DNA from 2 places in the Halomonas sp. DN3 genome. Region 2 is predicted to be linked to the other one. Evidence: predicted binding sites of a transcription regulator. Region 2 holds the regulator's gene; the other holds the start of a gene.
The links. The regulator FNR, encoded in region 2, switches genes on or off when oxygen is low (the NO sensors DNR and NnrR bind a similar motif). The targets are predictions, from matches to a motif close to TTGATNTANATCAA.

Region 1 (16,094 bases), 980 kb from region 2:
ATGCAGGCCCAGTTCGTGGCCATGAATGCGGTGGCCGAGGGCTCCTCGCGAGTGGTCGAGACGATTTTCGAGAATCGTTTCATGCACGTGCAGGAGTTGAACCGCATGGGCGCCAACATCGCCCTGGAAGGCAACACTGCCGTCATCGAAGGCGTCGAGCATCTGTCCGGCGCACCGGTGATGGCCACCGATCTGCGCGCTTCGGCCTCACTGGTGATCGCGGCGATGATGGCCAAGGGCGAGACCCTGGTCGACCGTATCTACCACATCGATCGCGGTTACGAATGCATCGAGGAAAAGCTGCACCTGCTGGGTGCTCGGATCAAGCGCGTCCCGGGCTGAGCTTTCTCCGCCCAGCCGGCTCGGACTGCCCGGGCCGGCGCGGGGAAACACGCCACATTGACTTCCAACCCGACAACCGGGCGAGACCATGAGCAAGCAATTGATAGTGGCGCTCTCCAAGGGGCGCATTCTCGACGAGACGCTGCCACTGCTGGCGGATGCCGGCATCCGGCCCGCCGAGGACCTGGGCAAGAGTCGCAAGCTGTTGTTCGACACCAATCTGCCAGACGTCAAGCTGGTGGTGATTCGTGCCACCGATGTGCCGACCTATGTGCAGCTGGGGGCGGCGGACCTGGGGGTCGCCGGCAAGGATGTGCTGCTGGAGCACGGTGCCGAGGGACTCTATGAGCCGCTGGACCTCAATATCGCGCGTTGCAAGCTGATGACGGCTGGTATTCAGGGTGCCGAGCCCGCCCGTGCCCGGCGTCGGGTGGCGACCAAGTTCGTCAATGTGGCGCGGCGCTATTACGCCGAGCAGGGCATCCAGGCCGAGGTCATCAAGCTGTACGGTGCGATGGAGCTGGCGCCGCTGATGAACCTGGCCGACGAGATCGTCGATATCGTCGATACCGGCAATACGCTGCGTGCCAACGGTATGGAGCCACGGGAACTGATGGCCCATATCAGCACCCGGTTGGTGGTCAATCAGGCCTCGATGACCATCAAGCATGATCAGATCAAGCCGCTGCTGCGCCGCTTGAGCGACGCCGTCGAGGCGCGGCGGCAGGCGGCAAGCTGAGCGCACCAGCCAACGGAACCCGAGGGTTCTCAACGTATGGCCAAGACAGAAGCGGAGATTTCCGACATGAGCCAAGACACGCCCCTGGTGGCCCGACTCTCGACCCGGGACGCGGATTTCGAGTCCCGTCTCACCGACCTGCTGGCGTGGGAAGGCGTGTCGGACCATGGTGTCCAGCAGGCGGTCTCCGAGATCATCAGCCAGGTGCGTCGGGAGGGCGACGCCGCCCTGGTGGCGCTGACCTGTCGCCTCGATCGCCTCGAGGCCTCGAGCATGGCGGATCTGACCCTGGGGGCCGATCGTCTCGAGGCCGCCTACGCCGCTCTGCCCGACGACCAGCGTCAGGCGCTGGCCACCGCCGCCGAGCGTATCCGCGTCTACCACGAACGCCAGAAGCCCACTTCCTGGCAGTACACCGAAGATGACGGCACCGTGCTGGGGCAGAAGGTGACGCCGCTGGATCGCGCCGGTATCTATGTGCCCGGCGGCAAGGCCGCCTATCCCTCATCGGTGCTGATGAACGCTGTGCCGGCCCACGTGGCGGGAGTGCGGGAGATCATCATGGTGGTGCCCACGCCCGACGGCGTGGTCAACGATCTGGTGCTGGCGGCGGCGCATCTGGCCGGGGTGGACAAGGTGTTTACCCTGGGCGGTGCCCAGGCCGTGGCGGCGCTGGCCTATGGCACCGAAAGCGTGCCCAGGGTCGACAAGATCGTCGGGCCGGGCAACATTTATGTGGCCACCGCCAAGCGCGCGGTCTTTGGTCAGGTGGGGATCGACATGATCGCCGGGCCCTCCGAGATCCTGGTAGTGTCCGACGGCCAGACCGATCCTGACTGGCTGGCCATGGACCTGTTCTCCCAGGCAGAGCATGACGAAGACGCCCAGGCGATCCTGGTCAGCTGGGACGTGGAGCATCTGGCGGCGGTGGAAGCGTCCATGGAACGGCTGCTGCCGACGCTCGAGCGCGAAGCCATCGCCGGGGCCTCGCTGCGTACGCGCGGTGCGCTGATCGCCTGTCGTGACGAGGGCGAGGCGCTGGAGTTGATCAATCGCATCGCGCCGGAGCACCTGGAGTTGTCGGTGGAGCACCCGGAGCGACTGGCGGAGCAGGTACGCCACGCCGGAGCCATCTTCATGGGACGGCATACCGCAGAGGCGCTGGGCGACTACTGCGCTGGTCCCAACCACGTGCTGCCGACCTCGGGTACGGCGCGCTTCTCGTCACCGCTTGGCGTCTATGACTTCCAGAAGCGCTCTTCGATCATTCACTGCTCGCCACAGGGGGCGTCTACCCTGGGCAAGACCGCCTCGGTGCTGGCTCGTGGTGAATCGCTGACCGCCCACGCGCGTTCGGCGGAGTACCGCATCAAGGATTGAAGCGACGCAGGGCCGGAGGTCGTTGTGACCGAGCGCCCCCGGCCCCAGACAGGCATCCAGACATGAAAAGGCCCGGAGCAATTCCGGGCCTTTTCATGTCTGGACGGTGGGGCACGCCTGGACACTGCTTCTGCGTTACCCACCTCGGAGTGCGTCTCAGGGGGCTGACTGGCTGCTGCCGGTCTGCTGCGACTGGGATTGGGGCGTGGGGCGCTCGCCGACTTCCAGTTCCACCTCGATCGGCTTGCCGTCGCGGGCGACGCTGACGGTCAGGGTGGTGCCGGGAGCCACCGCAGCGATGTCACTCATGGTGCGACGCGGATCGATCACCGCGCGACCGTCGACCTCCAGCAGCACGTCTCCGGGTTTCAGTCCCGCCCGGTCGGCAGGTCCCTGGGACACCACGCCGGCGATGATTACCCCGGCTGGCGCCTGCAGGCCGAAGGAAGCGGCCAGTTCCTGGTTCAGCTCCTGGGCCTCGATGCCGAGCCAGCCGCGGATGACCCGGCCGTGGGTGACCAGCTCGTCGAGGATGCTGCGGGCCAGGTTGGCCGGGATCGCGAAACCGATACCCTGGGAGCCCCCCGAGCGGGAGAAGATGGCGGTGTTGATGCCGACCAGGGCGCCGTCGGGGTTGATCAGGGCGCCGCCGGAGTTGCCCGGGTTGATCGCCGCATCGGTCTGGATGAAGTCCTCATAGGCGTTGAGTCCCAGATGGCTGCGACCGGTGGCGCTGATGATGCCCATGGTCACCGTCTGGCCGACCCCGAAGGGGTTGCCGATGGCCAGCGAAACGTCGCCCACCGCGACCTTGCGCGAGTCGGTCAGCTCGATCACCGGCAGGTCGCCGAGATCGATCTTGAGTACCGCCAGGTCGCTTTCGGGATCGGTGCCGATGACCCGGGCCAGGGTCTCGCGGCCGTCGCGCAGCGCCACCTGGACCTGGTCAGCGCCGCTGATGACGTGGTGGTTGGTCAGCACGTAGCCGTCCTCGCTGACGATGACGCCGGAGCCAAGGCTCGAAAGCATGCGTTGGCGCGACGGCACGTCATTGTTGCCGAAGAACTGGCGGAAGAAGGGGTCTGACATCAGCGGGTGGGTTTCCCGTTCCACGACCCGCGAGGAGTAGACGTTGACCACCGCGGGCGCGGCCTTCTCCACCGCCTCGGCGTAGCTCACGGGGCCGCCACGGCGGTCCAGCGGCGCAGCTTCCTTGACCTCCGGGGCAGGGCGTTGCGGTGCCTGCTGCTCGGTGGGTGTCGCTGGTGGCGTGGCGGGAACTACCGTCAGGCTGTCACCGCTCGGTGACGGTAGTCTGCCGAGCCGTTCGGGGAAGGCATTGATCAGCACGATGGCGAGCAGAATGCCGATGAGGACCGGCCAGATATAGGTCGAGAGGGTGCGTCGCATGCGGCGATGATCCTTGGCGCTTGGCAGTGAGGCGGTCGCGGGCCGGCGGGGCGGTGCGTACAATGTGCGCCATTGTAGCATCGCCAACCTGATGCTTGTTTGGAGCTATTTCAGGAGATCTCATGATAGACCGCGACGAACTGGTATCGGCCTGCGAGCAGCTGCTGGAGGCCCGGCGCTTCAAGGACTACACCGAGAACGGGCTGCAGGTGGAGGGCGCACGCACGGTCACCCGTGTGCTCTCCGGCGTCACCGCCTGTCAGGCGCTGCTTGACGAGGCGGTGCGCTGGCAGGCCGATCTGGTGCTGGTGCACCACGGCTACTTCTGGAAGAACGAGCCGGTGGCGGTTACCGGCATGAAGCGCCGGCGGCTGGCGACCTTGCTGGCCAACGACATCAACCTGCTGGCCTACCACCTGCCATTGGACGCCCATCCCGAGCTTGGCAACAATGCGACCCTGGCGCAGCGCCTGGGGTGGACGGTGGAGGGAACGCTGGACGCGCCCATGGGCGAAGGGCTTCTGTGGCACGGTCGGCTGGAAAGGCCAATGGGCGTTGCCGAGCTGGCTGCCCAGGTAGGAGCGTCGCTGGCACGCGAGCCGTTGGTGATCGAGGCGCCTGGTACCGAGGCGGTGAGTCGCGTCGCCTGGTGTACCGGCGGCGCCCAGGACATGATCATCCCGGCGGCCGAGGCCGGTGCCGAGGTGTTCGTCTCCGGCGAGATCTCCGAGCGAACCACCCACCTGGCGCGGGAGATGGGGATCCACTATCTGGCGGCGGGTCATCACGCCACCGAGCGCTACGGCGTCCAGGCGTTGGGGGAATGGCTGGCGCAGCGCTTTGGTGTCGAGCACCGCTTCGTCGACATCGACAACCCTGCCTGAGCAGCAAGCGCCATCGACCGCTTGTGTCGCTGCCAACGCCAGAGCCCGCACCAGTGTGCGGGCTCTGTCATGGCGGGGTGGTCAGTAACGTGGCGGGCGCGGTTCTGCGTTCTGGTCGTCATTGGCCTGGCGCAGACCGAAGTCCTCTGACAGGGTGCCGCGGTTGCCGTCGGCGTAGTCCCGCGGAATGGCGATATCATCGCTGGTCTCGCCGGGTTCGCTGGGCGGTGTCACCTCGCCGCCGATGGCCTTGCTGCCAAGCTGGCGCGCCGACTCGTGAAGTTGGCGCTGCAGGGTGAGGGCGTCATCGCAGACCTGCCGGGCCAGGTCGTCCATCTGTTGCAGGTGGTCGTCGACACCGTCTTTCCACTCGGTCAGCTGGCGTTCCCGTTCGGTCAGCTTGAGGCGCAGCCTTTGGGCACTGCGTGCGCCGCCGTTGAGCAGGTGGTAGCCCAGTGCGCCGAGTCCAATTCCGGCCACCAGGCAAGCCGCCGCCAGGATCATGTTGAAGTTGCTTGGTTCCACGTAGTTCTCCCTGAGCTCTTTCGGACGACCCGCGGCCGCCGCCGGCCTGGCCGACGGCCCATTATAGAGGCGTTGGCTCATAAAGGGTCAATGGCCTGGGGCCTCCCTTGTCGTGCTGGCGTGATGCGCTGTTGCCGGTCGCGGCCTGGGACCTGCCATTCCTGTGTGGTCTGCGTATAATGCGGCTCCGAACTTGTTGACAGTCAGGACGCTACATGAGCTCTTCCCCGTCGAGCAGTGGTCGGCCAGAAACTCCGCTGGAACGCTACCGGCGCGACCTCCAACGTGATGATTTCACGGAGGATGCCGCCCAGGCCAATGCCGTGGCGCATCTGCAGCGACTGTATGACGAGCTGGTGGCAGCGCCCAGGGCCAAGGCGCCGGCGGCGGCGCGTGACGGCTGGGCGTCGAAGGTGAAGGGCCTGTTCGGGCGCAAGGAGGAAGAGCAGGAGCCGGCGCTGCCAGCCATCTCCGGGCTCTATTTCTGGGGCGGCGTCGGTCGTGGCAAGACCTACCTGGTCGACACCTTCTACGAAGCGCTGCCGTTTCCCCAGAAGATGCGCACCCATTTCCATCGCTTCATGCAGCGTGTCCACAACGAGCTGGATCACTGCAAGGGCGAGAAGAACCCGCTCCGGCTGATCGCCGGCAAGTTTGCCGAGGAGGCGAGGGTGATCTGTTTTGACGAATTCTTCGTCAAGGACATCACCGATGCCATGATTCTGGCCAATCTGCTCGAGGCGTTGTTCGAGCGCGGTGTGGTGCTGGTCGCCACCTCCAACATCGTGCCGGACGATCTGTACAAGGATGGCCTGCAGCGCTCTCGCTTTCTGCCGGCCATCGATCTGCTCAAGCGCCACTGTGAGGTGGTCAACGTCGATTCCGGCGTCGACTATCGACTGCGGGCGCTGGAGCGCGCCGAGATCTTCCATTCGCCGCTGGACGAGGCGGCGGATCAGGAGCTCGAGCGCAGTTTTCGCGAGATCGCCGGTCAGGCGGGGGAAGAGCAGGTGCCGGTGGAGATCAACCATCGCATCCTCAAGGCGCGTCGACTGCACGAGGACGTGGTCTGGTTCGACTTTCTCGAGCTGTGCGACGGGCCGCGCAGTCAGAACGACTACATCGAGCTGGCTCGCGAGTTCCACACGGTCCTGGTGTCCTGTGTGCGGCGCATGGACGCCGCCACCGATGATCAGGCCAGGCGCTTCATCAACATGGTCGACGAGTTCTACGACCGTGGCGTCAAGCTGTTGATGTCCGCCGAAGCGCCGGCAGAGGCGCTGTACCAGGGTGGCAAGCTGGAGTTCGAGTTCGAGCGCACTCTGTCCAGGCTTCAGGAGATGCAGTCCCGGGAGTACCTGGCGCTGCCCCACAAGCCTTGAACCGACGGTGATTGCGTGTGTCCGAGGGGGTGACGGCACGCTTTCGCTCATGTAGAATGCGCGCTCGCTCGACCGTTGTGGCGGCATCGTCCGGATTTCCGGGTGCCGCGCAACCAAGAAAAATAGGGATGATCTCTTCGCGGCGTGGTCTCGCTGAACACCTGTCGGGTGTCCAGAACACGACGAAAGGGATCCAACACATCGAATTGGTGATTTCATCCATGAAGACGTTCAGTGCTAAGCCGCAGTCCGTCCAGCGCGACTGGTATGTCGTCGATGCCGCGGACAAGACGCTCGGTCGTCTGGCTACCGAAATTGCTCGCCGCCTGCGTGGCAAGCACAAGCCGGAATACACTCCTCACGTTGATACCGGCGACTACATCGTCGTGATCAATGCCGAGAAGGTTAAGGTCACCGGCAACAAGGCCAGCGACAAGATGTACCATCGTCACACCGGTTACCCGGGTGGCCTGCGTTCCATGACCTTCAGCCAGCTGATCGACCACGCTCCCGAGCGTGTCATCGAAGGTGCCGTCAAGGGCATGCTGCCGAAGGGTCCGCTGGGCCGTGCCATGCACGCCAAGCTCAAGGTCTACGCCGGTTCCGAACATCCGCACGCTGCCCAGCAGCCGCAAGAACTGAACATCTGAGGGGATCTTCGCCATGACACAGCAGTATTACGGTACCGGGCGCCGCAAGACCTCAACCGCGCGCGTCTTCCTCAAGCCGGGCACCGGCAAGATCACCGTCAACAGCCGTGACCTGAACGAATACTTCGGTCGCGTGACTGGCCGCATGGTGGTTCGCCAGCCGCTGGAACTGACCGAGACCCTCGGCCAGTTCGACGTCTATGTCACCGTCAAGGGTGGCGGCGGCAGCGCCCAGGCCGGCGCCATTCGTCACGGTATCACCCGTGCCCTGATGCAGTACAACGAGGACTTCCGTCAGCCGCTGCGTGCTGCCGGCTACGTCACTCGTGACGCACGTGAAGTCGAGCGTAAGAAGGTCGGTCTGCGCAAGGCGCGTCGTCGCCCGCAGTTCTCCAAGCGTTAATCACCCACGCTTGCCGATCAACAACGCCCGGGCCATTGGCCCGGGCGTTGTCGTGTCCGGGGTTCGAAAAATTGTGTGCTGTAGTGCTCTGATGGTGGGGATCATCGGGTCGCCTGGCGGCGCCTGTTTCCCTCGTTAATCTGTCATCGTCTATGCCTTTTGAGCCGCCCTGTCCCTCAAGGCGAACAGGCACAGTGGTATAAAGTTGTTCCACGTCAATTGTCTGGGGCTTGCGCAGGGGGTCTGGGTCAGCCGGCTTCTTGTGCCGGTGGGGGGGATTTCCTAACATACAATCCACTTGTATCCGTGGTCACGGACATTCAAGGGGCCGTGAAAACAACAACGGATAAAGTCTGATGGGAGAAACCAGATCATGGCAGACAACGGCGTGAACAAAGGGCGACGCCGTTTCCTCGTAGGGGCGACCTCCGTAGTTGGAGCAGTCGGCGCCGTCGGGGTAGCGGTACCCTTTGTGGCTTCCTGGCAGCCTAGTGCCAGGGCTCGGGCGGCGGGTGCGCCCGTTCAGGCGGATATTTCGAAGCTCGAACCCGGGCAGCGAATGACCGTCGAGTGGCGGGGCCGTCCTGTATGGGTCATCAATCGCACGCCGGAGATGATCGAACGTACCGAGGCGTTGACCGACGAGGTGCTGGCAGACCCGGATTCCGCCAAGCCGATGCAGCCGGACTATGCCGGCGGTTCGCTGCGCTCCATTCGGCCCGAGATCGGTGTGCTGGTCGGCATCTGTACGCATCTGGGCTGTTCACCGCTGTTCAAGCCCGAGCCCAACGCCGAAGGCGTCGGTGTCGATGACTGGCCCGGTGGCTTCTTCTGCCCGTGCCATGGTTCGCGCTTCGACCTGGCGGGCAGGGTGTTTCGCAATGTGCCCGCTCCGGTGAACCTGGAAGTTCCACCCTACTACTTTGTCAACGAGTCGGTCATCGTGGTCGGCGAAGACGGGGAGGGCGCATAATGGCGAATCCCAACAAGGCCAAGGCCGAACGCGGTTTCATGCGCTGGGTCGATGATCGCTTCCCCGCCACCCAGATGTGGCAGGAGCATCTGTCCGAGTACTACGCGCCCAAGAACTTCAACTTCTGGTACTTCTTCGGCTCCCTGGCGCTGCTGGTGCTGGTCAATCAGATCCTCACCGGTGTCTGGCTGACCATGAGCTTCAACCCCAGCGCGGAGGGTGCCTTCGCCTCCGTCGAGTACATCATGCGTGATGTCGAGTACGGCTGGCTGATCCGCTACATGCACTCCACCGGCGCCTCGGCGTTCTTCCTGGTGGTCTACCTGCACATGTTCCGCGGACTGCTCTACGGTTCCTACAAGGCCCCGCGTGAGCTGGTGTGGATCTTCGGCATGGCGATCTACCTGGCGCTGATGGCCGAGGCCTTCATGGGTTACCTGCTGCCCTGGGGGCAGATGTCCTACTGGGGCGCCCAGGTCATCATCTCGCTGTTTTCCGCCATCCCCGGCATCGGTCCCGACCTGGCCCAGTGGGTGCGTGGTGACTACCTGATCTCCGGAATCACGCTGAACCGCTTCTTTGCTCTGCACGTGGTGGCGCTGCCCATCGTGATCCTGGCGCTGGTGGTGTTGCATATCATCGCCCTGCACGAGGTGGGGTCCAACAATCCCGACGGCATCGATATCAAGGCCAAGAAGGACGAGACCGGCAAGCCGCTGGACGGCATTCCCTTCCATCCCTACTACACGGTGAAGGATATCGTCGGGGTGGCGGTGTTCCTGTTCGTGTTCTGCGCGGTGATCTTCTACTTCCCCGAAGGCGGCGGATACTTCCTCGAGAAGCCCAACTTCGAGCCGGCCAACCCGCTGAAGACGCCGGACCATATCGCCCCGGTGTGGTACTTCACGCCCTTCTACGCGATCCTGCGCGCCATCACCTTCTCGCTGTTCGGTCTGGACGCCAAGTTCCTCGGGGTCATCTTCATGGGGGCGGCCATCGCGGTGCTGTTCGTGCTGCCCTGGCTCGATCGTTCTCCGGTGCGCTCCATGCGCTACAAGGGCTGGATCTCCAAGGTCATGCTGGTGCTGTTCGCGATCAGCTTTGTCATCCTCGGGGTGCTCGGGGTGCTGCCGCCGACCGGCGCCAGGACGCTGCTGGCCCAGGTCTGCACCGTGATCTACTTCGCCTTCTTCGTGTTGATGCCCATCTATACGCGGCTGGAGAAGACCAAACCCGTTCCTGAAAGGGTGACTGGCTAATGAAAAAGCAACTGTTCGCACTGCTCTTCGCGCTGGTCCCGCTTTGCTCCTTCGCCGCGGGCGGCGAGGGGGTGCACCTGCGCAGCATGTCGCCGGATCTGGAGAACCAGGCCTCGCTGCAGAACGGGATGAAGCTCTACGTCAACTACTGCATGGGCTGTCATTCCCTGGAGTATCAGCGTTTCTCCCGCGCTGCCGAGGATCTGGGCATGCCCCAGGATCTGGTCGAGGACAACCTGATCTTCTCGCCGGAGCTGGGGTACAACGACCAGATGCACAAGGCGATGAGCGCCGAGGATGCCGAGGTATGGTTCGGCAAGGCGCCGCCGGATCTGACCCTGGAGGCCAGGCTGCGTGGCACCGACTGGATCTACAGCTATCTGCTGAGCTTCTATCGTGACAGCGAGCGCGCCACCGGGGTCAACAATGTGGTGTTCCCGGCGGTGGGCATGCCCAACGTGCTCGAGCCGCTGCAGGGGGTGCAGGAAAAGGTCTGTGCAGCCTCCGACCATGCGGTCGGTGACGCCGAACTCGATCCGCTGACCGGCAAGTACCAGTCCTGCGAGACCCTGCAGGTGACGTCGCCGGGCAGCATGGAGCCCAAGGAGTTCGAGCAGGCGGTGTATGACCTGACCAACTTCCTGGCCTATGTGGGCGAGCCGTCCAAGCTGCATGCCCAGGCGCTGGGGCCGAAGGTGCTGATCTTCATCCTGCTGTTTGGCATCATCGCCTACTTCCTCAAGCGCGAGTACTGGCGAGACATTCACTGACCGATAGGTCCACCATGGCGGGCGCGGGGTCGATGACCACGCGCCCGTTGCCTTTTCTGGTATTATCCTTGCGCCCGGGCGGACCCGCTGCGGGTGCAAAGATGTGCCCCTGATGCCCCCCCGAGAAGGGGGTTGTCGTGTTATCATCCCGGCTTGAACTGATGCGAGGATTGTTTCATGGGTGTAGTGGCCAAGCGGTCGTCGATGATCTTCTACTCCGGTGGCGAGGACCATTTCAGCCATCGTGTACGGATCGTGCTGGCTGAGAAGGGCGTGGCCGTGGATATTGTCGAGGTGACCGACGACAAGCATCCCGAGGAGTTGGCGGACCTGAACCCTTACAACAGCGTCCCCACGCTGTTGGATCGTGACCTGGTGCTCTACGAGTCCAAGGTCATGATGGAGTATCTGGACGAGCGTTTCCCGCACCCGCCGCTGCTGCCGGTCTATCCTGTCGCGCGGGCCCAGAGCCGACTGTGGATGCATCGTATCGAGCGCGAGTGGTGCCCGATGGTCGATCGCATCCTGTCCGGCAGCAAGAAGGAAGCCGACAAGGCGCGCAAGGAGCTGCGTGAGAGCCTCATCGGTATTTCGCCGATCTTCGAGGACATGCCCTTTTTCATGAGCGAGGAGTTCACCCTGGTGGACTGCTGCCTTGCCCCGATCCTGTGGCGTCTCCCTGCGCTCAATATCGAGCTGCCCGAGAAGCAGGTGCGTCCGCTGATGGGCTACATGGAGCGCGTGTTCGCCCGTGATGGCTTCCGTGCCGCGCTGTCCGAGGCCGAGCGCGAAATTCGTCCCTGATGTTTTGCTTGAACGGAATGCCTGAGCCGTGTGTGTCCGGTCGCCACCGGAGTCGCCCGAGTTCCCATTCGCCAACCAAGAGGGCCATATCATGAAGTCGAGCCGTCCCTACCTGGCCAGGGCGCTGTACGAGTGGCTGCTGGACAATGAATTGACGCCGTACATCGTCGTCGATGCGGAGTACGAGAACGTCGAGGTGCCCAGGCAGTTCGTGCAGAACGGCCAGATCGTGCTGAACCTCGGTCCAACCGCCGTGCGTGATCTGGACATGGGCAACGACGTGATTCGTTTCTCGGCGCGCTTCAGTGGCAAGTCGGAGTTGCTGTTTGTACCGCTGCCTGCGCTGATTGCCCTTTACGCCCGCGAGAACGGCGTCGGCATGGTCTTTGGTCACGAGCCCGAGCTTCCTGTCGAAGAGGCCAACGACGTCGATGCCCCGGCTCTGGAGAGCGTCAAGGATTCGACAGAGGATGAGGCTCCTGCCGTTTCCGATGAGGACGCAGGCAGTGAGTCCGATGGCGGCGATGGCGTGGATGAAGGTGTCGAGAGGTCCAAGCCGCCTCGCAAGGGGCGTCCGTCCCTCCGGGTGATCAAGTAACCTCGCCGGGCATCTCGCTCGCAGGGTGGTCGGCGGCGAGGTGTCGCCGGCTCGATCTCCTTGAAAAGCGCGACCTCTTCAAGAACGTGATCTCATGAAAAAGCGGCGAGCCTGTGGGCTCGCCGCTTTTTTGTGCATCTGTTGCGCTTGAGGGGCGTGCCGTCTCGCGAGGGCACGCCTGACGCCATCAGTCGATGTAGTCGAACACCTTGACGATACGCTCCATGCCGCCGGCGTTGGACACCACATTGACCGCACGGTCGGCCTCGGCGTGTGTCACCAGGCCCATCAGATAGACGGTAGCGTTCTCGGTAACCACGGTGATGCGGCCGGAGTCGACCTGATCGCTGGTGGCGAGGGCGGTACGCGCCTTGGTGTCCAGCCAGGCGTCGTTGAGGCGCTGACTGGTGGGCAGGTTGGCCGCCACACTGAGTTCATTGTGGACCCGACGAACGTTGCGCACCTCGCTGACGATCTCTTCGGCGCGCTGCTTGAGTTCTTCGCTGGGCACCTGGCCGGTCAGCAGTACCACGCCGTTGTAGCTGTCGACGTTGATCCTGGCGTCCTTCAGGCGTGCATCGACACGGCCCAGATTGTGGGCGGCCTTGGTCTCGATGCTCTCGTCCTCGACGGTCGCGCCCAGGGTGCGCTCGCCGTAATCCTCGTCGATGGTGCCGGGGTTGGTCACCGAGGTTACGGTGGTGCAGCCGGCCAGCAGGGCGGACAGCAGCAGGGCGGTCATCAGGGGGCGTGTCGAACGGGAATCGCGTTGCGTCATGTTATTCACTCGCACCAAAGAGTTGTTCGTCGATAAGGTCGCAAAGGCAGTGGATCACCAGCAGGTGAACCTCCTGAATACGGGCCGTGGAGGTAGCCGGCACCCGGATCTCGCAATCGTCCTGTCCCAGCAGGGAGGCCATGTTGCCGCCGTCCCGCCCAGTCAGGGCCACCACCGTCATGTCACGGTCATGAGCGGCCTGGATGGCCTGGATGACATTGGCCGAGTTGCCGCTGGTGGAAATCGCCAGCAGCACGTCGCCAGGCTGGCCCAGAGCACGCACCTGCTTGGAGAACACCTCGTTGTAGCTGTAATCGTTGGCGATGGAGGTCAACGTCGAGGTGTCGGTGGTCAGGGCCAGGGCCGGCAGACTGGGGCGCTCGCGCTCGAAGCGATTGAGCAGTTCGGAGGAGAAGTGCTGGCTGTCGCCGGCGCTGCCGCCGTTGCCACAGGCGAGAATCTTGCCGTCGGTGACCAGGCTCTGGACCATCATCTGGCTCGCGACCTCGATGAACGGTGGAAGCACTTCGCTGGCGTAGGTCTTGGTGTCGATACTGTCGTTGAACTGTCCGAGAATTCGGCTCTGGAAATCCATGCTGCCTTCCTGGTCCATGGGGGCTCGCCGGGAGCCCGCTGTGTCAGTTTGCTTCGAATGCACCGGCGATCCACTGGATGTCGAGGCTCGGTGACGAGCCGGTAACGGCCAGGACATCGAAGCGGCAAGGACATGATAGCCCGTTGCGGTGGAGATAAAAACGCGCCGCCCGGATCAGGCGGCGTTGTTTGGTGATGGTGATTGTTTCTGCAGGATGGCCGTGGCGGATGCTGCGGCGGTGGCGCACCTCGACGAACACCAGGGTCTCGCCGTCGCGCATCACCAGATCGATCTCGCCTCCCTTGGCGCGCTGGTTGCGCGAGATCGCTATCAGTCCACGCTGGCACAGCCAGGCCTCGGCGTGACGCTCGATGGCCTGGCCGCGGGCGACGGCGTCTATGGCGTCAGGGCGCCGCATCACCGAGGCCGTCACTGAACACGGGAGCCGGCACGCCGCTGCTGAACTGCGCCCATGGCAGTTCGCGGTAGATGCGGCCATCGCCGGCGGCGCTCAGGGTGCCGGTAGCGCCCTGCATGCGTGAACCCGGCAGGGCCTGGATCTGTGGCATGCGGCGTGCCAGTTCGTAGGCGTCGACGCCCATCGCCATCAGGCGGAAGATGGCTGGCTTGTCCTCGGCCTTGAGCTCTCGATAGGTGTCGTAGAACGGGAGAGCCTCGGCACCGCCCACGGCGGCGTCGGGAATGTTCCAGGGGATATCGGGGAACTGCACGCCGTCGAGGTCACGGTCCAGGCGCGACTGAGGGGTGCCTTCGTAGAGGTGTGAGGTGGCGTACACCGGCAGATCGGAGGCCGAATAGTATTCCAGTGTCGGTGGCACCTGGCGGGCGAAGTCCGGCAGGGCCAGCAGGAACAGCATGTCCGGACGCGGGTTGCTGATGGCGCGGCGGGTGCTGTCGGTGGCCGAGGCGCCGGGGTTGTAGCGCACCGCCGTGGCGATATCGCCGCCCAGTTCGCTCCAGGTGTTCCAGAAGGCCTCGCCGACCCGCTGACCCCAGTCGTTGTCGGGTACCAGCATGGAGGCGCTGCGGTGGCCGTCCTGCCAGCCGCGGCGGGCCGCCTGGCGGGCTTCGTCTTCTGCCGACAGGCCGTACTCGTAGAGGTTCTTGGTCTGGTTGGAGGCGGACTGGCCGTAGTTCAGCGCCAGGGTCGGCAGGGGCACCTCGGCGCGGCTTTCGAGACGAGTCACGTCGCTCTTGTCCAGCGGGCCGATGACCACCTGGGCGCCGCTGCTCTGGGCCTGCTGATAGAGTTCGTCGAGGTTGCCGTTGGAGGCGTCGAAGAAGCTGAGCTGGGCCCCGTTTCCGCCGCCGTTGACCACATTGGCCTGGTGGCTGCGAATTCCTTTTTCGATGGCGTCGGCGACGCCGGAAAGCGGGCCCGACTCGGGTAGCAGCACCGCGATGCTCTGCACGCTCTTGCCACGCAGTTCGCGCAACTGGGTGATCTGGGTAGGCAGGCGACGGTTGGCGGGGTGGTCCGGATTGGCCACGCGCCAGTCATCGAGGCGAGCGAATAGCCTCTGGATGTCACCGCCGCTCTGGTTGACCAGGCGGGTCAGCTCGAGCCAGCCGGTGACGATGGCGTTGTCGGGCTCTTCAAGTGCCTCGAGCTGGCGGCCGTTGAGTGCGCTCAACTGGTCCCAGATGGCGTCGTTGATGTCCTCGCGGCCGGTGGCGCTCTGCACCTGCATCAGCAGGCGAGCCGACTCGAGAGGTTCGCCCAGCTGGCCCAGCGCCAGCCCCTGGCGCAGGCGCAGCAGATTGGCTTCATCGTTGGGCAGCTGCATCTCGTCGAGCACGCTGGCGGCTCTGACTACCGCCTGGGGATCGCCCTCGCTGTCCCCCAGTTCGGACAGCAGCAGTGCCCACTGACGCCGGCTGTCGCCGGAGAGCTGGCTGTCGTCCAGGCTGTTGAGGACTTCCAGTGCCTGGGGGCGGCGTCCGGAGCGTGCTAGGATGTCGGCCGCCCTCAGCCGGGTCTGCGCCGCTTCGGTGCCTTGTTGCTGGGCGGCTTGCGCCAGTAGTTGGTCCGGGTCGTCGTCCATGGCCCGCTGTACGATGCTCGGCGTGAAGCTGCAGCCGGCCAGCGTGATGGCCAGTACAGCGGCGGCCACGGGGCCGCGAGTCAAAGTCCTCATGAATCCTTCCTTGTCCGTGTTCCGGATGGCAGCCCAGGGAGCCAAGATGTCAGAAGCGAAAGCTGGTTCATTGTACGTGGTCGCCACGCCAATTGGGAATCTGGAAGATCTCAGTCCCCGCGCCGCCCAGGTGCTGGGCCAGGTGGCGTTGGTCGCGGCGGAGGATACCCGCCACAGTGGCCGCCTGATGCGTCATCTCGGTCTGTCGCCGGCGATGATTTCCGTGCACGACCATAACGAGGCGTCCCGAGTCGAGACGCTCAGGCAGCGGCTCGCCCAGGGCGACGACGTGGCGCTGATCAGTGATGCCGGGACTCCCTTGATCAGCGATCCCGGCTACGTCGTGGTGCGTGAGCTCAGGGCGGCGGGTTTTCGGGTGGTGCCGATCCCCGGTCCCTGCGCCCTGGTCACTGCGCTGTGTGCCGCCGGGCTGCCTACCGATC
Region 2 (16,094 bases):
GTCCTCGGCGGCCAGCAGACTGGCCACCCGCCCGCCCATGGACTTGCCGCCGAGCCACAGCGCCCCCGGCACCAACTGCGACAAAACGTCACGCCAGAGGCGCATTTCCTCCACCAGCCGAGCCACCCTGGGCGGCGGCCGCCGACGCCCCGCCGCACGCATCTCGCGCAGGTAGGCAAACTCGAATGACAGCGTCTGTACGCCGGCCCTGGCCAGCGCCGCGCGCCATTCAAGCAAAAAGGGTGAATCGTGTCCGGCACCGGCCCCATGCGCCAGCAACAACACGTCTCGGCAAGGTGGTCCCTCCAGGATCACCGGCGCCAGGTCGGGCACTTGCCACTCGCCACGGTGCCCGGCGGCGAGTGCCTGACTGAATTCCTGAGTAAAAGCGTCGGGTAAAACGAGTTGTGACACGGCCAAGTTTCCAAAGTTCACTGCCACCAGAGGCTAAGTTCTTCTCACTGCCAGGCTGGGCTAGAATTCTGAGTGGTTGTTGATCTGCATCATTCTGAGGCAATTGCCGGGCAGGCACTATGGCCGGGGGATCGTCCCCTTTACGCGATCGATGGGAAACTGATCATGAGCACAGCATTTGAACATCCGACCTACAACTACAAGGTGGTCCGGCAGTTCGCGATCATGACGGTGGTGTGGGGCATCGTGGGCATGACCCTCGGTGTGATTCTCGCCGCCCAACTGGTCTGGCCGGAACTCAACCTTGGCTTGCCCTGGACAAGCTTCGGTCGGCTTCGCCCGCTGCATACCAATGCGGTCATCTTCGCCTTCGGCGGCTCCGCCCTGTTCGCGACGTCCTACTACGTCGTCCAGCGCACCTGCCAGGTGAGGCTGATCAGCGACAAGCTGGCCGCCTTTACCTTCTGGGGCTACCAGGCGGTCATCCTGTGCGCGGTCGTCACCCTGCCGCTGGGCCTCACCGAGGTCAAGGAATACGCCGAGCTGGAATGGCCCATCGACATTCTGCTCGCGGTGGTGTGGGTGACCTACGCAGCCGTCTTCCTAGGCACCATCAAGGTCCGCAAGACCTCCCACATCTACGTGGCCAACTGGTTCTTCGCCGCCTTCATCCTGACCGTTGCCGTACTGCACATCGTCAACAGCGCGGCCCTTCCGGTCACCGCCACCTACTCCATCTCCATCTACTCCGGCGCCATCGACGCCATGGTGCAGTGGTGGTACGGCCACAACGCGGTAGGCTTCTTCCTGACCGCCGGCTTCCTCGGCATGATGTATTACTTTGTGCCCAAGCAAGCCGAGCGCCCGGTCTACTCCTACCGCCTGTCCATCGTCCACTTCTGGGCGCTGATCATGGTCTACATGTGGGCCGGTCCCCACCACCTGCACTACACCGCCCTGCCGAACTGGGCGCAGTCGCTGGGCATGGTGATGTCGATCATTCTGCTGGCGCCCTCCTGGGGCGGCATGATCAACGGCATGATGACGCTCTCCGGGGCCTGGCATAAGCTGCGAACCGACCCGACCCTGCGCTTTCTCGTCGTCGCGTTGTCGTTCTACGGCATGTCGACCTTCGAAGGCCCGATGATGGCGGTGAAGACCGTCAACGCCCTGTCCCACTACACCGACTGGACCATCGGTCACGTCCACGCCGGCGCCCTCGGCTGGGTCGCGATGATCACCATCGGCTCGATGTACCACCTGATTCCACGCCTGTTCGGTCACACCGAGATGTACTCCGTCAAGCTGGTGGCGGTGCACTTCTGGCTGGCCACCATCGGCACCGTGCTGTACATCGCCGCGATGTGGGTCAACGGCATCCTGCAGGGCCTGATGTGGCGCGCCATCAACGAAGACGGCACCTTGATGTACACCTTCGTCGAGACCGTCGAGGCTAGCGGCCCCGGCTACATCGTGCGCCTGATCGGTGGCCTTTTCTGGGTGACCGGCATGCTGATCATGGCCGTCAACGTGGCCATGACCGTCAAGGGTTCCGCCAAGCGCGGCGCGCCCCTGCCCCAGACCGCCTGAGTCAACGAAGGACCGAGACTGACATGAAACACGAGATCATAGAAAAGAACGTCGGTTTGATGGCGGTGCTGGTGCTGGTGGTGATCAGCTTCGGTGGCCTGGCCGAGATCGTACCGCTGTTCTTCCAGAAGCAGACCACGGAGCCGGTCGAGGGCCTCGAGCCACTGTCCGCACTGGAACTGGAAGGCCGGGACATCTATCGCCGCGAAGGCTGCGTCGGCTGTCATTCGCAGATGATTCGCCCCTTCCGTGCCGAGACCGAGCGCTATGGCCACTACAGTGTGGCCGGTGAATCCGTCTACGAGCACAACTTCCTGTGGGGGTCCAAGCGCACCGGCCCGGACCTGGCCCGCGTCGGCGGTCGCTACAGTGACGACTGGCATCGTGCCCACCTCTACAACCCGCGGGACGTGGTGCCCGAATCGGTGATGCCGGCCTACCCCTGGCTGTTCGAGAACACCCTGGACGGCGAGGACACCCCGGCCAAGATGCGCACCCTTCAGAAACTGGGCGTGCCCTACACCGACGAGCAGATCGCCAACGCCACCAGCGAGGTCCGCGGTGAGCGTGAAATCACCGCCCTGGTCGCCTACCTGCAGCAGCTTGGCACGGTGTTGCCCAGCTCGGCGAAGAGCCCGTAACCATGGATATCGGAACCTTTCGCGGCATCTTGACCGGCATCCTGCTGATCGCCTTCCTGGGCCTGGTGGCCTGGGCCTACTCGAGCCGCCGCAAGCGCGAGTTCGATCAGGCGGCGCAGCTGCCGTTCGCCGACGACGACGAACAACCGAATCGTGACCGCACGGCCGAGCGACAGGCCGATTCCCGAGAGGACAGGGGAGAGAAGAACACATGAATACGCTTTGGGGTGATGCCCTCTCAGGCTTCTGGAGTGCCTGGATCATCGTCATCACGCTCGGCACCATCGGCTTTGCGTTCTGGCTTCTGTGGGCCAACCGCAAGACCGACAAGCGCCCTGACGCCGACGGCACTGTCGAGACCACCGGCCACACCGCCGACGGTATCGACGAATACGACAACCCGCTGCCTCGCTGGTGGTTTCAGCTCTACGTTGCCACGGTGATCTTTTCCCTGGGCTATCTGGTGCTGTATCCGGGCCTCGGCAACTTCGCCGGTGTGCTGGGCTGGAGCCAGGAAGGTCAGTGGGAGGAAGAGGTCGCCCAGGCCGAAGAGCGCTTTGCGCCGATCTTCGAGAAGTACCAGCAGGTACCCATCCCGGAACTCGCCCAGGACGGTGACGCCATGCAGGTGGCCGAGCGCATCTTCCTCAACAACTGCGCCATCTGCCACGGTTCCAACGCCAAGGGCGGCTACGGCTTCCCCAATCTGACCGACGACGACTGGCTCTACGGCGGCGAGCCCGAGCACATCGTCACCACCATCAACAATGGACGCAATGGCCTGATGCCGTCATGGCAGCAGCTCGGCGCGGACAATATCGAGAACCTGACCCAGCATGTGCTGTCGCTGTCCGGCCAGGCCGAGGACGCCGAACGTGCCGAAAAAGGCGGCGCCGTCTTCACCTCGGTATGTGCCGCCTGCCATATGCCTGACGGTACCGGCAACCAGGCGCTGGGCGCGCCCAATCTGACCGACGACAGCTGGCTGTACCAGGCACCGGGCCAGAGCCTGGCCGACTCCGTGCGTCAGACGCTGCGCAACGGCCGCAATGGCCATATGCCGGCGCAGGCCGCCTACATCGGCGAGGAGCGGGTCCACCTGGTCGCCGCCTATGTCTATGGTCTGAGCCAGAATCAAGACCAGAGTCAGTAGTGACCCCAGCGGGATCGCTCCCGCGGCGAGTGCGGCGCTTGGCCGCACTCGCCACCCACCTACCCGTCAATCGCTAGACTGGGGCTTCGGCCCCATCGACGCGATGTGAGTCTGCCATGAGCGACAAGATCCCTGCCCACGACGTCACCGACCCTGCGGTGTCGCACCATTCCCCCGACAGCCAGAGCATGTACGAGAGCCGCCGGCACATCTACGTACGCGAGATCAAAGGCGTGTTCCAGCGTGTCCGTCGGGTCGCCAACTGGGCGCTGATGCTCGGTTTTCTGCTGCTGCCCTGGATTCCCTGGGGTGATCGACCGGCGGTCTGGTTTGATCTGCCGGGGCGCGAATTTCATATCTTCGCCGCCACCTTCTACCCTCAGGAATTCGTGCTGCTGTCCTGGCTTTTGATCATCTGCGCCTTCGGCCTGTTCTTCATCACCGTCTTTGCCGGCCGTGTCTGGTGCGGTTACACCTGCCCCCAGAGCGTCTGGACCTTCCTGTTCATCTGGGTCGAGCACCGCATCGAGGGGCCGCGCAATCGTCGCATCAAGCTCGACAAGCGCTCCTGGGACGCCGACAAGGCCTGGCGCAAGAGCGCCAAGCACGCCATCTGGCTGATCATCTCGGCGGCCACCGGCATCACCTTCGTCGGCTACTTCACCCCGATCGGTGGCCTGGTGCTGGATCTTGCCACCCTCTCGGCCAGCGGCTGGTCCTATTTCTGGGTCGGCTTCTTTATCGTCTTCACCTACCTGAACGCCGGCTGGCTGCGCGAGCAGGTCTGCCTGTACATGTGCCCCTACGCCCGCTTCCAGTCGGTGATGTTCGATCGCGACACCCTGATCGTGTCCTACGACTACCACCGCGGGGAGCCTCGCGGCCCGCGCAAGCGCAACGCCGACCCGGCAGAGCAGGGCCTTGGCCACTGCATCGACTGCGACCTCTGTGTTCAGGTCTGTCCGACCGGCATCGATATCCGCGACGGTCTGCAGTACCAGTGCATCACCTGCGCCGCCTGCATAGACGCCTGCGACAGCGTCATGGACAAGATGGGCTACCCCCGTGGCCTGGTACGTTACACCACCGAGCACGCCCTCGACGGCAACAAGACCCACCTGTTGAGGCCTCGACTGATCGGCTATCTGGTCGCCCTGGTGGTGATGATCGGCCTGTTCGTCTGGACCATCGCCGACCGCACACCGCTGGATGTGGATGTGGAGCGCGATCGCGCTCGGCTCTATCAGACACTGACCGATGGACGCATCGCCAACTCCTACGCCATGACCGTGCGTAACCTCGACAACCGCCCTCATCGCTACGTGATCGAGGTAGCCGGCATCGAAGGTCTCGAGAGCGACACCACCGCCATCGAGGTTCCCGCCAACCAGTCCCGCCAACTGGTGATGACCTTGAGCGTGAATCCTGATCAGATGGAACAACGCAGTGCCGATATCAGCGTTCGCGTCCTCGCCGAGGACGATCCGTCCGTGGCCATCGAACGTGAAAGCCGCTTTATAGGAGTTACCCCCTGATGTCCCTGTCCGATCCCCAGGTGCCGCCCTGGTACAAGCAGTTCTGGCCCTGGTTCCTGATCGCCCTGCTGCTGTCGTCGGTCACCTTCAGCATGGTCTACCTGGCCTTCTCGATCCGCTACTTCGACGGTTCGGTGCCGGACGATTACTACAAGGAAGGTCTGGCCATCAACGTCCAGCTCGAAAAGCAGCAACGTGCCGAGGCGCTGGGGCTGGCGGCCGAGCTGCGCATCGACGCCACCACCGGCGACGTGGTGGTAACGCTCGATGGCGACGAACGCCCAGAGCGGCTGGATCTGGCGCTGAAGTTCCCCACCGATGGCGCCCGCGACCGGGCACTGGTGCTGACCCACACCCGTGAAGGCCACTACGTCGGCACCCTCGAACGCAATCTGCGCTATCGCTGGTACCTTCAGCTGCAGCCCCACGCAGAAGGCGCGTCAGGACAGCAGCCTGAATGGCGCCTGACCGGCGAGGCAGAGTTCCCGCGGGAGACCTCCGTGCGCCTGACACCGGGACTCTGATGGCGGCCTCGTGCTACCACTGTGGCGCCCCGGTGGAGGCCGGGGCGCCCTGGTCGATCACCCTGGATGGCCAGCGCCATCCGCTGTGCTGCCCGGGCTGCGAGGCGGTGGCCCAGGCCATCGTCGGCGGCGGCCTGGACAGCTACTATCGCTTTCGCACCGCCCTGCCGGAGCGCCCATCGCCGATACCCGCCGACGAGGCCCGCTATCAGGTATTCGACGATCCGGGCCTGCAGGATCGTTTCGTGCGTCAGGATGGCGACACCAAGGTAGCGACCCTGGCGGTGGATGGCATCACCTGCGCCGCCTGCGCCTGGCTGATCGAGCACCGCCTGAATGCCCTCGACGGCCTGAAGAGCTGTGCTGTCAATCTTTCCCAGCACCGCCTTCAGGTGCGCTGGGATCCTGAACGTCTGTCGCTGTCGCGCCTGCTGGCCGAGATGGCCGCCATCGGCTATCCCTCCCAGCCCTACGAGCCGGACCAGGCCCAGCAGCGGCTCAAGCAACAGTCGCGCCAGATGATAAGACGCCTGATCGTGGCGGCCGTCGGCATGATGCAGGTGCTGATGTTTTCCATCCCGCACTACGTCGACGGCGGTGATCTCAGCACCGAGTTCGAGCGCCTGTTTGCCTGGCTATCGCTGGCGCTGACCACTCCGGTGGTACTGTACTCGGCCCAACCCTTCTTCGTCGGCGCCCTGCGTGATCTGCGAACCCGCGTGCTGGGCATGGATGTGCCGGTGGCCCTGGCCATCGGTGGGGCCTTTATCGCCAGCACCTGGTCGGTCGTGAGCGACTCCGGTGACCGCTACTTCGACTCGGTCAGCATGTTCACCTTCTTCCTGCTGTTCGGACGCTACCTGGAGTCTCGCGCCCGTACTCACTACGGCCGTAGCGGCAATGCCCTGGCCAGCGCCCTGCCGAGCGCTGCGGTGCGCCTCGACGAGCATGGCGATGAACGCGTCATCCCCGCCAGTCGGCTGGTCCCGGGTGACCGGGTTCGGGTCAGCCCCGGCGCCCAGATTCCCGCGGACGGCAACCTGACCTCGGGTCTTGCCCAGATCGACGAGTCGCTGCTGACCGGCGAATCGCTGCCCCTCCTGCGTCGCCAGGGAGATGCCGTGCACGCAGGTACCCTGTGCATGGACAGCCCGATCGAAGTGATGGTCACCCGCGTCGGCGACGACACCCGCGCCGCCGGCATTCTCGATCTCACCGACCGTGCCTTCACCCATCGTCCACGTATCGCCCGCCTGGCCGAGCAGGTGGCCCATCGCTTCGTGTTGAACCTGCTGGTCATCACCGCCCTGGTGGCGCTGGTCTGGAGCCTGATCGACCCGAGCCGCAGCCTGTGGATCACCCTGTCGGTACTGGTGGTGACCTGCCCCTGCGCCCTGGCGCTGGCGACCCCCACCGCCCTGACCGTGGCCCACGGCCGGCTGAGACGTGCCGGGGTACTGGTGACCCGAGCCGATGCGCTGGAGACCCTGGCCGGCCTCGATCGCGTCGTCTTCGACAAGACCGGCACCCTGACCCGGGGGCGCATGCAACTCGCCGAACACCGGCCGCTGAGCGACGACGAAGGAAGCGCCAACAATGGCGAGATGGACCCTGCCACCAAGCGCCGGCATCTGGCCCTGGCGGCGGCACTGGAAACCGGCTCGGAGCACCCCATCGCCCGCGCCTTCGCTGCCTGGCGCGACGCCAGCTGCCAGGCCAGCGAACTGCGCAATCACCCGGGCCAGGGCGTGGATGGCGTGATCGACGGCCGGCGCTGGCGACTGGGCCAGCCGCATTTTGCCTGCCTGGGCCAACCCGTTCCTGAGCTCCCTGGCGCAGGGCTTTGGTTGCTGCTGGCCTGCGAAGGCAAGCCCCAGGCCTGGTTCAAGCTCGACGATCAGCCCCGTGACGACGCCGCCGAGACCCTCGCCGCCCTCGCCCAGCGAGGGCTTGCCATCGAGATCCTGTCGGGCGACCGCGCCGTCAACGTTGGCCAGCTTGCCCACACGCTGGGCGTCGATCAGTGGCGTGGCGAGGCCACCCCCGAGGACAAGCTCGGGCACTTGAAGGCGCGGCAGGCAAAGGGCGAAAAGGTGGCCATGGTCGGTGATGGCATCAATGACGTGCCGGTACTGGCCGGCGCCGACCTTGCCATCGCCATGGCCGGGGCCAGCGACCTCACCCGCACCCGCGCCGATCTGGTATTGCTGGGCGAACCGCTCACGGGTATCGTCGAAGCCATCGAGGTGGCCCGCCAGACCCGTCGCATCATTCGCCAGAATCTGTCCTGGTCGGTGCTCTACAATGTCGTGGCGCTGCCCGCAGCGGCGCTGGGCTTCGTGCCCCCTTGGCTTGCCGCCATCGGCATGTCACTCAGCTCGTTACTGGTCATCGGCAATGCCCTGCGTCTGCGGCGCGGACGCACCAGGCCGACCGCGACACCTTCACCCGTCACCGCAAGCCCCGGCCCATGAGCATCCTTTACCTGTTGATACCCTTGTCGTTGATCCTGCTGGGCCTGGCGGTCTGGGCCTTCTTCTGGGCGGTGCGCAACGACCAGTTCGAGGACCTCGAAGGCCCCGCCTATCGCATCCTGTTCGAAGATGAAGACGACACTCGCAGTGCCGATGACGGCGCTTCCTCGTCCGAAACGCCTGCGCAGACATCCGATCGTGATCCATCATCCAGAGGGCCTGAGTGAATCCTACCGGCCTCGAGCTGCCTCCCATGATGGCGGCCTTCGTGTTTGGTCTGCTTGGTGGTGCACACTGTATTGGCATGTGCGGCGGCATCATGAGCGCTCTGACCTTTGCCATCCCCCCCAGCATGCGTCAACCTTGGCGGGTGGGCTCTCTGGTGCTCGGCTACAATGTAGGTCGTATCACCAGCTACTGTGTGGCGGGCGCTCTGGTTGCCACCCTGGGTTCGGTGATCGGCCTTTCGCCGACCCTGCGTGGCCTGATGCAGATCGTCGCCAGCCTGATGTTGATCCTGATGGCGCTTTACATTGCCGATCTATGGAAAGGCCTGCGTCACGTCGAGGCACTGGGGCGTCACCTCTGGAGGTACCTGGAACCCGCAGGCAGACGCCTGTTGCCGGTGGTGCGTCTGCCCCAGGCGGTGGCGCTGGGCGCCATCTGGGGCTGGCTGCCCTGTGGCCTGGTGTACTCGATGCTGGCCTGGAGCCTGGCACGGGCCGAACCCCTCGAGGGCGCACTGCTGATGGCGAGCTTCGGTCTTGGCACGCTTCCGGCGCTGGTGGTGACGGGCCTCGCCGCCAGACAAATGCAGGCCCTGCTGGCGCATCGGGCAACACGCCTCGCCGCCGCTGGCATGATCATCGCCTTTGCCGTCTGGCAACTTTGGACTGGGCTGCATCAATGACGCATCCTACCTCTAAGTTATTAATCCTAAAGAGGTAGACGCCACTTTTAGCTGATCTGAGGGTGTAGAATAGTGCCATCAACGTGCTGTACGGGCGACGTCTGTTCTCCCCATGGCCCAGTCAATATCGATCCCAGATACACAGGAGCTGCGAATGAGTCCTACGGCCCAAGATCGGCGGCGTCCCATGCTGCATGAGACTCGCTGTGAGTCCTGCAGCCTGAGTTCCTTGTGCCTTCCGCTGTCGCTGGAGACCGCCGACCTCGAGCGCTTCGATTCCATCATCCGTCGTCACCCGCCGATCAAGAAAGGCACACGATTGGTCGAGCAAGGAGATCGCTTCACCAGCGTCTTCGCGGTCCGGTCGGGGAGTCTCAAGCAGATCACCACCGAAGGCAGCGGCGAAGCTCAGTTGACCAACTTCTTCCTGCCCAGTGAACTGGTTGGGCTGGATGGCATCGACGACGGCCGCTATCCCGGCAGCGTGGTGGCGCTGGAGACCACCACGGTGTGCGAGATTCCCTTCGACCGCCTCGATGCGCTGACCCAGACCCTGCCGGAGCTGCGTGCCCAGCTGTTTCGCACCCTGAGCAAGGAGCTGCGAGAGGACCGCCGGATGATGCAGCTGCTGTCACGCAAGACCGCTGATCAGCGCCTGGCCTGCTTCTTCCTCGGCCTGTCGGATCGCTTCCGCCGCCGCGGCTATTCACCGTTCAGCTTCCGCCTGTCCATGTCCCGCGCCGACATCGGCAATCACCTGGGGCTGGCGGTGGAAACGGTCAGCCGTATCCTCGGGCGTTTCCAGCAGCAGGATCTGGTGGCGGTATCGGGACGTGAGGTCAATATCCTCGACCTGACCGCGCTGTCGACCCTGGCCGACACCGAAGTTACCTGAGCGGATCTGGCAGCAGCGTGCCGGGCCTGGCCGGCAGGGCCCTGTATCCAGGATCTGGAAAGCAGAGCGTAATAGATGGCGTGTGACAAAAAAGAGGCCGCATCCGGAGATGCGGCCTCTTTTGCTGTCATGGCGTCCTGCACATTCGCTGCTGGCGAGATCAGTCGGCATCCACCACGTCGATGCGCCGGGCCTGGCGTTCGGCCTGCACGGCCTCCAGCCCCTCGAAGTCAAACAGTTGCCGATCCGCCAGCTGCGACGGCGCCACATTGGTCACCGCCTTGAACATGCTCTCGAGGCGCCCGGGATGCTTGACCTCCCACTCGGCCAGCATCTCCTTGACCACCTGGCGCTGCAGGTTGGGCTGGGAACCACACAGGTTGCACGGGATGATCGGGAACTCCATCGCCTCGCTGTAGGCCTGGATATCGGCCTCGCGGCAGTACGCCAGCGGGCGGATGACGATGTTCTTGCCGTCGTCGGAGAGCAGCTTGGGTGGCATCGCCTTGAGGCTGCCACCGAAGAACATGTTCAGAAACAGCGTCTCGAGAATGTCCTCGCGGTGGTGGCCCAGGGCGATCTTGGTCGCCCCGATCTCCTCGGCGAAGCCATAGAGAGAGCCGCGCCGCAGGCGTGAGCAGAGCGCGCAGGTGGTCTTGCCCTCCGGCGTCTTCTCCTTCACCACCGAATAGGTGTCGCGCTCGAGGATGTGGTAGTCCACGCCGATGCTGTCCAGATAGTTCGGCAGCACATGCTCCGGAAAGCCCGGCTGCTTCTGATCCAGATTCACCGCCACCAGCGAGAAGTTGACCGGCGCGTTGCGCTGAAGGCTGCGCAGGATCTCGAGCATGGTGTAGCTGTCCTTGCCACCAGACAGACACACCATGATCTTGTCGCCTTCCTGGATCATGCCGTAGTCGATGATGGCGTTACCGGCCTGGCGGCGCAGGCGCTTCTGCAGCTTGTTGAACTCACGCCGTGCCTTGGCCTGAACGTGAGCTTCCGTCTGGTCGCCATCCGCAGCAGGGTCGGCCGGGCTGTCGCCGGCATCGATCGAGAGATGGTCATCCTCGGGGGTACGGGGATCGAACAGGGTGGCGGAGGCGGACTGTGGCGACATGGGAGCGGGACATCACGGCTGAAAATGAAAGAGGCGCCAGTCTACCATCCGGACGCTTTAGTGGCGAAGAGGTCAGCGACCGCTTACCCCGGCGAGGACAATAAGGGGGGGGCTTTTCGTCGGCGGCACATCGGAAACCGCCAAGGACGGCACCGCCGTAGTGGCGCCCTTGCGCGTCGTGGCCTGGTCTGGCCTGGTCTGGTCTGGCAAGTCGAAGAACGCAAGTGCCTGTCAGCCGGGACCTAGGCGCTGTCCGAAAAGTCGACGAGCGAAGGTTAGACAAGGCAAAAATCGGTGAGAAAGCGCAGTTTACGGGGTGTAAATGAGCATGTTGATCCGATTTTTAACGCCGTATTACCGAGCGCAGGCACTTTTCAGACAAGCCCTAGACGACGTTCAGCGCCAGCAGATAGCGCACCACCACGCCCAGCAACAGCAGCAGGATGCCGGCACGTTGCCAGCCAAACTCGCGCACGGTCAGGGTCAGGCGCTTCTCCCAGAACTTGACCATGCCCCACAGGTCCCGGGTACGGCGATAGTACTGGAGGTAGGCCACCAGCACCGAGACCAGGCCCAGCGCCAGCAGCGTGGGCTCGAGAAGGGTCAACATGGCGTGCAGACTCATGACAGGATCTCCTTGCAGGTGAATGGTTGCCGGTGCGGGCGGCACCGGGTCAGCGCGGATGACGGCAACGGGTCAGCGCGGATGACGGCACCGGGTCAGCGCGATGGCGCCGTGAGTGCCCCGCTTTCCAGGCGCAGATGCATCAGCGCCGTGGTGACGGCGTCGCCCAGGGCCGTATGGCGTCCCATGATCGGGACTCCAAGTCGCTCTGCCAATTGTTCAAAGGTCGGCTGCACCTCGATTTCCGGGTGACTTCGGCGCAGCCGCTTGCGGTACTGCTGGGCCACGTCGATGGTGGCGTTGGGCAGCGAGAAGCCAAACTCCGCCTTCAGGTAGCGATCCAGCATGGCCAGGTCGAAGTCGATACACCAGCCGACCAATGGGCGATTGCCGATAAATTCCAGCAGCGTCGTCAAGGCCTCGCGCACCTCGAGGCCGCCTTCCAGGTCGACCCCACGCAGGCGATGGATACAGATGGAGTCACCACTCAGACTGGCAGGACGCGCGAGCCGCAGGTCCAGCGACTCGCTGGTCAAGACGCGATCGTCACGAATGCGCACCGCAGCGATGGACACCAGCTCCGCATGACGGGTATCCAGGCCGGTGGTTTCGCAGTCCAGGGACACCAGCTCGTCGCCGGTATAGGGATTGAACAGCCAGGCGAAATCGCCATCGGCCTGCCGACGCCTGTCGGCCACACGCCTGATCGCTCTCAGCATCGGGTACTCTCCCAAGCGAAACCATTGACGCCAAGGCAGCTTGCCCTGGGGGGCTGCCTCGACACTCATGCATACTCCAGGTGATAGCGGTGGGACAGGCTGGCCTTGAACTCCTTGACCAGGTGCAGCGCCTCGCGCAGCAAGTCCCGCTCCAGCGAATTGAGCGACTGCACCACCACCCTGTCCGGGGCGTCCGTGGCCCGGGCATCGTCGCGCCGGTAGGCCAGCTGCGCCCGAAGCCGAAGCTCACAGAACAGCGACAACGCCTCGCCGAGATCCTCCGCCACCACTCGCTCGATGCGCCCGAGTGACGCCAGCGCCGCCAGCCGGTCGTGGGTCGAGGTCTCGCGCAGCCCGCACTCCAGCGCCATGGTGCGAACACCGTGGACGATGGGAAAGATGCCACCCTTCTTGATGTCGACGCCGTGCTCGGGCTTCTTCAGCGTTCCAAACAGGGTCAAGGGCGTCGAGAACCGCAACACTCCCCTCGCCAGATGGGTCAGCAACAGTTCATTGCCCCGTGTTTCTTCGATCAGCACGTCGTGGAGTCGGTCCACCAGGGCAAAGTCACCGGCCACCCCCGAGGCGTCGGCAAGCACCGCCAGACGCATCAGGCTTTCTCCGTCGGGTTCGCTGACCCAGCGACGGATGCGCGCGCGCCATTGCGCAAGGGTGCCGACCCACTGGGGGTTGGAGACCATGATGTTGCCCGGGCAGCGCGGATAGCCCAGATCGTCGAGCACGCTGGTGAACCGCGCGGTATCTGCGCTGAGCTCGTCCCACTGCTGGTCATCGGCCAGGATCAGCGCATTGTCCTGGTCGGTCTTCAGGATCTGCTCGCCGCGCCCTTCGCTGCCGAGCACCAGCAGACAGGCGCGCTCGCGCTGAGGGGCCGGCATCGAGAAGTGCCAGGCCTTGCTGATGATGCGCCCATTGAGCGCCGACAGCATGCCCATGGCGAAGCGCATGCGTACCCCTTGGGCCATCAGCGCCTCGACCAGCTCCGGCGCACGCTGACTTGCTTCGCTGAGCGAGGCCAGGGTCGTCGCCTGCTCGACCTGCAGGCTGACCACGTAGCTGCGGCTGGAAAAGAAGCTGAGCACATCGGTCAGCTCCACGACACCGATCAGCCGCTGGCCCTGAAGCACCACCACCCTGGCCACCTTGTGGCGGGTCATCTCGATCAGTGCCTCGAACAGGTACTGGCTTTCATCCACCGTCACCAGCGCCAGATGAGCGATTCCACCGACCTCGGCATCACCGTCGCACCCCTCCAGCACCAGGGCCTCGAGCAGGTCGGTCTTGGTCAGCATGCCAGGACCGTCGGGCGTCTCGACCAGCAGGCTGTCGGCGCCCTTGTCCTTGAGGGTCAGCACGGCGTCGCGAATGCACGTCGTCGAGCCGACCTTGAGCGGTTCACGCATGCACTCGTTCACCCGGGCGAGCATGAATCCGGCCAGGGTGACCCCGCCCTCGGCGCGACGTTCGGCCAGCAAGCGCGTCTTGCTGATCAGGCGCTGGTGAAAGTAGTCCGAGAAGGCGGCATTGTTCTCGCACAGCGACAGAAACAAGGTGTGCGGCATCAGGTAACACAGGCTTTCTTCTTCGGCGACGAAGCGGTAACGGCTCTGGCCGTTGATCACGCTGATGGCACCAAACAGATCGCCCCCGGTGTAGTGGCCGATGCGCCCCCCGGCGGGGCCCTCGGCCGGGTCCAGTTCGGCGACTTCGCCCTTGTGGATCACGAAGACGAACTCGCCGGACTGCCCTGCATCGAGGATCACGTCATCCCGCCCGTAGTAGGCGATATCCAGCCCGCCCAGGACCCGCTCGCGCTCGGCCTCGTCGAGCAATGAAAACGGTGGATGAGTGAAGTCGATGTCGATCATGTCTGCTCCATGACCGACCCCGGCGAGGCCGGGGTCGGGGAGTGTTGTCGTCTGGCAGGGGGCGACGGATGGTGGACCGACGCCCCTGCCTGATGGCCCGCTCTAGTGAGCGTGGGCCTCACCCGCGCCTCTCGGCACACGCACGTTCTCCACCAGTTCCTGGATGTGCTCCGGCGGTGCTGCGGTTGCCCGCGAGACCACGAAGGCCACGATGAAGTGGAGGATCATGCCGAGGGTACCGATACCCTCCGGCGAGATGCCGAACCACCAGATCGAAGGATCAGTGTTGATGAACTTGGTGTAGACGATGTAGATGAAGGTGAAGCTCAGACCCAGCACCATGCCGACGATGGCCCCTTCGCGGTTCATGCGCTTGTCGAAGATGCCAAGCAGGATCGCCGGGAAGAAGGACGAGGCAGCAAGACCGAAGGCAAAGGCCACCACCTGGGCCACGAAGCCCGGCGGGTTGATGCCGAAGTAGCCGGCCACCACCACCGCCACCGCAGCAGCACTTCGCGCCGCCAGCAGCTCCCCCTTCTCGCTGAGGTTCGGATTGATCTGCTTCTTGATCAGGTCGTGGGACACCGCCGCCGAGATCACCAGCAACAGACCGGCTGCGGTGGACAGCGCCGCGGCCACGCCACCGGCGGCCATCAAGGCGATCACCCAGGCCGGCAGGCCGCCGATCTCGGGGTTGGCCAGCACGATGATGTCGCGGTCGATGTAGACCTCGTTGGGGCTGTCGGTAGGCGTATTGGTCACCACCCGCTGCCCGTGCTCGCCGGGAGTTTCCTCTTCCAGCGGGCCGCTTTCGAAGGTCGGCTTGCCCTCGAACGGTGCGCCCGGTCCCATCTGCACCCGACCGTCGTCGTTCTTGTCGAGCCAGCCGATCAGGCCCACGCCTTCCCAGCTCTTGAACCAGGCCGGTGCCTCTTCGTAGCTGGTCTCGTGTACCGTCTCGATGATATTGGTGCGGGCGAACACGCCGACCGCCGGAGCGGTGGTGTAGAGCAGTGCGATGAACACCAGCGCCCAGCCGGCGCTGACCCGGGCGTCACGCACCCGCGGCACGGTGAAGAAGCGCACGATGACGTGGGGCAGACCCGCGGTACCGCACATCAGGGCGGCGGTGATGAAGAACACGTTGATCATCGGCTGGCTGCCGTCGGTGTAGGGCGTGATGCCCAGATCCGTCAGCAGACCGTCGAGACGATCGAGAATGTACTGGCCGCTGTCGTTGCCGGCGGCATCGACGAAGGTGGCACCGAGCCCGGTCTGCGGCAGCACGTGGCCGGTCATCATGATCGACAGGAACACCGCCGGCACGATGAAGGCGGTGATCAGCACGCAGTACTGGGCCACCTGGGTGTAGGTGATGCCCTTCATGCCACCGAGCACCGCGTAGAAGAACACGATGACCATGCCGATGACCACGCCCAGATTGACCTCGACCTCGAGGAAACGGGCGAAGACGATACCGACGCCGCGCATCTGACCGGCGACATAGGTAAAGGACACGAAAATAACGCAGATGACCGCCACGGTACGGGCGATATTCGAGTAGTAACGGTCACCGATAAAGTCCGGCACCGTGAACTTGCCGAA

Region 1: a site for FNR is predicted at 7,921-7,934, ahead of petA (ubiquinol-cytochrome c reductase iron-sulfur subunit). Genes of this name have one in related genera too.

What each region holds. Positions count from the first base shown of each region.
Region 1 is NZ_CP099965.1:1,732,564-1,748,657, forward strand. Features, by position in the region: gene murA (UDP-N-acetylglucosamine 1-carboxyvinyltransferase) at 1-342, shown strand, start outside; gene hisG (ATP phosphoribosyltransferase) at 431-1,081, shown strand; gene hisD (histidinol dehydrogenase) at 1,148-2,461, shown strand; gene NKF27_RS07705 (Do family serine endopeptidase) at 2,618-3,871, opposite strand; gene NKF27_RS07710 (Nif3-like dinuclear metal center hexameric protein) at 3,994-4,755, shown strand; gene NKF27_RS07715 (YhcB family protein) at 4,837-5,280, opposite strand; gene zapE (cell division protein ZapE) at 5,496-6,662, shown strand; gene rplM (50S ribosomal protein L13) at 6,884-7,312, shown strand; gene rpsI (30S ribosomal protein S9) at 7,326-7,715, shown strand; gene petA (ubiquinol-cytochrome c reductase iron-sulfur subunit) at 8,089-8,688, shown strand; gene NKF27_RS07740 (cytochrome bc complex cytochrome b subunit) at 8,688-9,947, shown strand; gene NKF27_RS07745 (cytochrome c1) at 9,947-10,717, shown strand; gene sspA (stringent starvation protein SspA) at 10,895-11,521, shown strand; gene NKF27_RS07755 (ClpXP protease specificity-enhancing factor) at 11,613-12,119, shown strand; gene NKF27_RS07760 (BON domain-containing protein) at 12,307-12,897, opposite strand; gene NKF27_RS07765 (phosphoheptose isomerase) at 12,899-13,492, opposite strand; gene NKF27_RS07770 (YraN family protein) at 13,536-13,910, opposite strand; gene NKF27_RS07775 (penicillin-binding protein activator) at 13,897-15,651, opposite strand; gene rsmI (16S rRNA (cytidine(1402)-2'-O)-methyltransferase) at 15,698-16,094, shown strand, end outside.
Region 2 is NZ_CP099965.1:750,367-766,460, reverse strand. Features, by position in the region: gene NKF27_RS03480 (alpha/beta family hydrolase) at 1-414, opposite strand, end outside; gene ccoN (cytochrome-c oxidase, cbb3-type subunit I) at 580-2,004, shown strand; gene ccoO (cytochrome-c oxidase, cbb3-type subunit II) at 2,028-2,645, shown strand; gene NKF27_RS03465 (CcoQ/FixQ family Cbb3-type cytochrome c oxidase assembly chaperone) at 2,648-2,860, shown strand; gene ccoP (cytochrome-c oxidase, cbb3-type subunit III) at 2,857-3,798, shown strand; gene ccoG (cytochrome c oxidase accessory protein CcoG) at 3,915-5,333, shown strand; gene NKF27_RS03450 (FixH family protein) at 5,333-5,857, shown strand; gene NKF27_RS03445 (heavy metal translocating P-type ATPase) at 5,857-8,331, shown strand; gene ccoS (cbb3-type cytochrome oxidase assembly protein CcoS) at 8,328-8,558, shown strand; gene NKF27_RS03435 (sulfite exporter TauE/SafE family protein) at 8,555-9,241, shown strand; gene fnr (fumarate/nitrate reduction transcriptional regulator Fnr) at 9,396-10,136, shown strand; gene ttcA (tRNA 2-thiocytidine(32) synthetase TtcA) at 10,297-11,256, opposite strand; gene NKF27_RS03420 (hypothetical protein) at 11,642-11,881, opposite strand; gene NKF27_RS03415 (3'-5' exonuclease) at 11,977-12,669, opposite strand; gene NKF27_RS03410 (DUF294 nucleotidyltransferase-like domain-containing protein) at 12,666-14,489, opposite strand; gene NKF27_RS03405 (sodium:solute symporter family protein) at 14,592-16,094, opposite strand, start outside.